DNA from 3 places in the Staphylococcus simiae genome. Region 2 is predicted to be linked to each of the others. Evidence: predicted binding sites of a transcription regulator. Region 2 holds the regulator's gene; each other region holds the start of a gene.
The links. The regulator LexA, encoded in region 2, represses DNA repair genes until DNA is damaged. The targets are predictions, from matches to a motif close to CGAACATATGTTCG.
Positions count from the first base shown of each region.

Region 1 (2,289 bases), 550 kb from region 2:
TCAACAACTATATTAAGAGTCTATAAGCATTTTTATTGGGTTTTCTCCCAACTTGGACTGGTACATAATTAATTTTTAAATTATTCATTTTTTATTTATCAGTCCTAAAACTAGAGAACTCTTTATTGTAGTTATAAACGCTAACACATTTAAAATTTTCCATAAAAAAACTTCAAAGTACAACATCGTTATACTTTGAAGCTATAAATGTTTGAAGATTTACCCTTATTCTTCCTCTTCAAAAAGTGACTTAGGCGCTTCTTCTTCAGAACCTTCAACATCACCATCAAAAATTCCAAGCTTTTCACGTAATTTACGATCAATTTCTTCTTTAATTTGAGGATTCTCTTTTAAGTACATTTTAACGTTTTCTTTACCTTGGCCCATTCTTTCACCATTATATGAATACCAAGCACCGGATTTATCAACAATTTCATTTTCAACACCTAAATCAATAAGTTCGCCTTCTTTAGAGATGCCTTGTCCATACATAATATCCACTTCTGCAACTCTAAATGGTGGTGCAACTTTATTTTTAACAACCTTAATTTTAGTTCTATTACCAACAATTTCTTGTCCTTGTTTCAATTGTTCAGCACGACGTACTTCTAGTCTAACAGAGCTATAGAATTTTAATGCTCTACCACCCGGTGTTGTCTCAGGGTTACCGAACATGACACCAACTTTTTCACGAATTTGGTTAATGAAAATAGCTGTTGTATTTGATTTAGAAATAGCACCAGATAACTTACGTAAGGCTTGTGACATCAAACGTGCTTGTAGTCCAACATGAGTATCTCCCATTTCACCTTCAATTTCAGCTTTAGGCGTTAGAGCTGCAACTGAGTCAACTACTACAACATCGACAGCGCCACTTCGTACAAATGCTTCTGCAATTTCTAAACCTTGTTCGCCATGGTCAGGTTGTGACAAATATAAATTATCAATATCCACGCCTAGCGCTTGAGCGTACACTGGATCTAACGCATGTTCAGCATCTATAAATGCTGCTACACCACCATTACTTTGTACTTCGGCAATAGCATGAAGTGCTACAGTAGTTTTACCAGAACTTTCAGGACCATATATTTCAATAATACGTCCTTTAGGGTAACCACCGACACCTAATGCATTATCCAATGTCACTGAACCACTTGATGTACTTGAAACACGACGAGCTTTATTGTCCCCAAGTTTCATTACTGCACCTTTACCAAAAGACTTTTCCATATTTTTTATTACTGTATCTAGAGCTTTTTGACGATCATTATCCAAAGCGAGACCTCCTAAGTGAGCTTGTTTCTTTTTATTATCTTACCAATACTATACAAGGATTTTAATTGAATTACAAGTGTTTTGCGAATATTTGTTCGTATTTTTTGGCTATTTTTTACAACAAAATCGAACAAACGTACTTATCAATTTAACAATTATTAAAAATTAAATCCTCATTTAAATGAATTTAATAATCTTATTAATGCATAATTTTGACTTCTGCTATGCATTAAATTTCTTGATTGTGCCATTTTAAATGACTCAATAGTTAACTTGTCATTTTCCAATAATGCCAAATAAATAGTGTTATCTTGATTTAGAATAGAAATTGCCAAAGGAACTTGATATAAAGAAGCTGTATAATTAGTTGATTCTAGTAATTGTTCCTCGATACTGTTGTTTTTATTAATGATGTATTCTGAATCAATGATAGATCCTTTAGCCATTTCATGTTCATCTACATTTTTTAATCTATTGAATAATGCTCCATTTGTTACACCATCATATATTGCAAACGGGGTGTTAATACGTTGTATAACTGCTTGCTCTAATAATATATCATCTGATCCATAATAGAACTCACCAATTCTCTCCAAGATTTCTTTTTTAATTGGGGTTATTATATTTTCAGCCTCAGTCTTAGATTCTGCACTTGCAGTTAATCTAATATAAACTTCATGACTACCAGCTAATGGTGCGATTGTTGGATTTGTTTGGTGATCTATCATATCCATAAGTACCGTTTCGACTTTGGACTCTCCTATTCCGGCAAATCTAAGTAATTCTGAGTGTATGATTCTTTTATTATCCATAAAATAAGGCAATAACTCATGTTTAGCCATAGGTTGCATTTCTTTAGGCGGTCCTGGTAACATGACAATTTTTTTATTACCAGTTTCAATTAACATGCCTGGTGCCATACCATGATGATTAGGTAATACTATTGAATCTTTTATAACTAAAGCTTGTTGTTTATTATTTGGTGTCATTTCTTGGCCTTGTTCTCGAAAATAA
Region 1 covers NZ_CP071589.1:1,702,871-1,705,159, forward strand. Annotated here, with positions in the region: gene recA (recombinase RecA) at 226-1,275, opposite strand; gene J3R86_RS07660 (CinA family nicotinamide mononucleotide deamidase-related protein) at 1,449-2,289, opposite strand, start outside.
Region 1: the regulator LexA is predicted to act here: its motif matches at 1,360-1,373, upstream of recA (recombinase RecA).

Region 2 (2,289 bases):
TGGGCAAAGCAAAAAGAGTAACATACAATGAATATGGTACTAAATGGTATACATACTATAATAATGATTATGATAATTTTATTATGGTGAGCTATATAAATGATAAAGTAAATGCACTATATTCAAATCAAAATGTTATTACTTCAAAAAATAAAATTAAATACAATACTCCTAAAGATATAGTGAGAAATCGTTTGGGTGAACCGGAAAAAGAAATCGATAAAGGTAATATTCGCTTCGAACAAAATAATAAAGAATACGATGTTTTTCATAATAAACATATATATACAACCGTGTTTTATGATGAACATAATAAAAATTCAGTTACTGCAATTTTACAAGTAAGTGATAGTATGGAAAATAGGTTGAAACAACAATATGGAGCGCCTTCTCAGTCATTAGCGAATAGTTTCGAACTGCAAAATTTTGACTTGGTAAATGCTGAACGTCGACAACATCAATTGCCAACTTTAAAATATTCTAAAGAAAATTCTGATACGGCTCGTGAGCATAGTAAAGATATGGCTACAAAGTATTACTTTGACCACACAAATTTAAAAGGGCAGTCACCGTTTGACCGATTGAAACAAGATGGAATAGAATTTAATGCAGCTGGTGAAAATTTAGCGTATGGACAAACTAGTAGCATATTTGCACATCAAGGGTTAATGAATTCACTTGGTCATAGAAAAAATATTTTAAATCAATCATTTACTAAGTTAGGTGTTGGTGTGTCCTTTAACGATGAAAGACAACCGTATTGGACAGAAAATTATACTAATTAACGTTTGTTTTATTGTTAACATGGGTATCTATATCTTGTAAGGAAGTAGATAATATGACAACAAAACAACAACATAAAAATGAGGATATTTTAGAGAAAATTAAAAAAATTCTTAGCTCAGAAAAATCAAATAACAATAAGAAAAAATGATATTTAAAATAAGAGACCAATTCTAAAAAAATGAATTGGTCTTTTATTATATGGTCAAATATTGAGAGGTAATATAAAACTATAATAAATTTGAAATGAGCGTATTTTGACAATTGATATTTCGATTGAATAAAGTATTGAAGAATAGTTGGATGATACAATTATATTAAACTAGGATTACATTTCTCGATATAATCCAATGACTTTACCAATTACTATTACTTTATCTAAATAGATTGGATCCATTGTATTATTTTCAGGTTGCAATCTGTATCTGTTCTTTTCTTTGAAAAATCTTTTTACTGTTGCTTCTTCTTCCTCTGTCATTGCAACAATGATATCTCCATTTTCAGCAAAAGTTTGGCTTCGTACAATTACTTTGTCACCATCTAAAATACCTGCTTCAATCATGCTGTCACCGACAACATTTAAAATAAATATGTCGCTATTATGAGTAGAAGTTAAATGCTCAGGCAATGGAAAATATTCTTCTATGTTCTCGACAGCAGTTATAGGTATACCTGCAGTTACTTTACCAATTACTGGTACGTGGATCGTCTCTTCCATATTAATATTGTCATTGTTTTGCTCACTTACTATTTCGATTGCACGAGGTTTCGTAGGGTCTCGTTTGATATAGCCTTTTTCTTCTAATCTAGATAAATGTCCGTGGACTGTTGAACTAGAGGCTAATCCAACTGCTTCTCCAATTTCACGAACACTCGGTGGATAACCTTTTGACTGAACTACTTGCTTTATATAATTGTATATTTCACTTTGTCGCTTTGTTAATTCTCTCATATATTGGCACTCCCTAATTTGATTTAAACTAATTATAGCATTAATTATAAAATTGAACAAACGTTTGTTCGTAAAAATGTTGACATAGAACACGCGTTCTGTTAAAGTTTGAATACAAACAAATGTTCTAGGAGTGATTTTAGGTGTTCAATAATATAAATAAAGCTGTTTTAACATATATATCAATCTTTTTAATTTCATGTGCTGTTTTTACAGTGTTTATCATAAGTGTTAACATTAGTGCTCATACAGAACAAACGTACGAAATGACTGACCATCAGTTACGTCAGAATAATAACAATCGTTCGTACGAACATACGAACTCTGCAAACGATAACGAACAAAGTTCGCAAAAAGTGTTCGCATCAATAAATTAATTTCTGATGAATATCAATGTTAAACAAAATTCTAGCCTACTATGAGAAATCATATAGTGGGCTTTTTGTTATTTTTTACTTCTATAATTAAAATGTTTCATTAAAGATTTAGTTACTTTTATAAATGATGGATATTTGTTATATTTCTCGTAGAATGAACTAACTAGAGAAAGTAGG
Region 2 covers NZ_CP071589.1:1,154,102-1,156,390, forward strand. Annotated here, with positions in the region: gene J3R86_RS05225 (CAP domain-containing protein) at 1-785, shown strand, start outside; gene lexA (transcriptional repressor LexA) at 1,112-1,735, opposite strand; gene sosA (DNA damage-induced cell division inhibitor SosA) at 1,879-2,112, shown strand.

Region 3 (2,289 bases), 410 kb from region 2:
TCATTACGTTCGACTCTTGCTTGAATTTCACTTAATAAATCATCTATTTGATTTTCAGTAGGACGCACTTCAATTTTAGGATCTAGTAATCCAGTAGGACGAATAATTTGCTCGACCATTTTGTCAGTATGTTCAATTTCATATGGTCCTGGTGTTGCAGAAACATAAACAAGTTGTTGCGTTTTTTCTTCAAATTCTTCAAATTTTAATGGACGGTTATCCAGCGCACTAGGTAATCTAAAACCATGATCCACTAATACTTGTTTACGCGCTCTGTCTCCATTATACATACCTCTAATTTGTGGCAAGGTAACGTGTGACTCATCAATCATCACTAACCAATCGTCACCAAAATAATCTAAAAGTGTATACGGGGTTGATCCTAATGGACGTAATGTTAAATGTACTGAGTAATTCTCAATCCCAGAGCAGAAGCCCATCTCTCTCATCATTTCCAAATCATAGTTTGTTCGTTGTTCTAATCGCTGTGCTTCAAGCAATTTATTGTCATCGCGTAATTCTTTCAAACGTTCTTCTAGTTCTTTTTCAATACGTTCGATGGCTAACTTCATTTTTTCTTCACGCGTAACAAAGTGAGATGCTGGGAATATGGCAAAGTGATCACGTTCTTTTAATACTTCTCCAGTTAAATAATTTACTTCTCGGATGCGATCAATTTCATCACCAAAGAATTCTACTCTAATACACATTTCTTCTCTTGATGCTGGAAAAATTTCCACAACATCACCACGTACTCTGAATGTACCACGTTGAAAATCTATGTCATTACGCGTATATTGAACGTCAACTAACTTTCTTAGTAATTCACTACGTTCCATTTCCATGCCTACACGTACACTTACTACCATATCTTTATATTCTTCTGGATTACCTAAACCATAAATACAGCTTACACTAGCAATGATAATGACATCATCTCGTTCAAATAATGCACTTGTTGCTGAATGTCGTAATTGGTCTATTTCATCATTAATTGATGCATCTTTTTCTATGAATGTATCGGTAGATGGAACATAAGCTTCTGGTTGATAATAGTCATAGTAACTAACAAAATATTCAACTCTATTTTCTGGAAAGAATTCTTTAAACTCACTATATAATTGTCCAGCTAATGTTTTATTGTGAGCAATAATTAGTGTCGGTTTACCGACTTCTTTAATAACATTACTCATGGTAAATGTTTTACCTGTTCCTGTTGCACCTAATAATGTTTGATGTCTTTTACCTTCATTTATGCCTTGTACAATTTCTTTAATTGCTTGAGGTTGATCCCCTTGCGGTTCATACTCTGAATGTATTTTAAAAGGATAATGTTCGACCATTGTCACATTTTCCTCCTTTATATTTTAAATTTTTCTTCATATATTGTCATAAGTTCATTTCATATTTTATCAAATACGCAGCCTCAAAAGCAAACATTTGTTCGTAACATCACAGAACAAATAAAAAACAAACATAGCCATATAACTATGCTTGTGATGCGATAAAATAATTTTTAAATTAATAGTGTATAAGTATACTTTAATGAATTTCTACATTTGTTGCAACAAATCTGTTTGACTATAATCAACGATCTTCATCACGATGTTTGTGAAACTCTAATTGATCTATGACTAAATAACCAGCCAACAACGACACAACATCAATAAATATAATCCATTCATTATGAAAGAATTCTTTGTATATTGATGTCGCTATTAAAATTAAAGTTAATATTGTTCCTATCCATTTACTCCGTGTTAACACACTTAACAATACAACTAACACACACGGGAAGAATGCGGCGCTGATATACCATATCATTCAACTTCCTCATTTCTTTTCTTTAAAATGTTCATTGTCGTTTCTCTTAATTCTGCTCTAGGTATAAAGTTTTCAGTTAACATTTCTGGAATAATATTGTTGATAAAATCTTGTACTGAAGCTAGGTGATCGAATTGTATGATTGTTTCTAAGCTCATGGCATAAATTTCAAAAAATAATTCTTCCGGATTACGTTTTTGAATCTCACCAAATGTTTCATATAATAAATCTATTTTATCAGCTACTGATAGTAATTGACCTTCTATTGAATCATCTTTACCTTCTTGTAGCCGTTGTCTATAAATATTTTGGTATGGCTCAGGTATTTCTTCTTCGATAAATGTTTCAACCATTTCTTCTTCTACTTGTGAAAATAATTTTTTTAATTCGCTACTGGCATACTTTACAGGGGTTTTAATATCTCCAGTAAATACTTCAGCGAAATCATGATTCAATGCTTTTTCA
Region 3 covers NZ_CP071589.1:742,161-744,449, reverse strand. Annotated here, with positions in the region: gene uvrB (excinuclease ABC subunit UvrB) at 1-1,343, opposite strand, end outside; gene J3R86_RS03320 (CsbA family protein) at 1,588-1,824, opposite strand; gene J3R86_RS03315 (YfbR-like 5'-deoxynucleotidase) at 1,821-2,289, opposite strand, start outside.
Region 3: the regulator LexA is predicted to act here: its motif matches at 1,434-1,447, upstream of uvrB (excinuclease ABC subunit UvrB).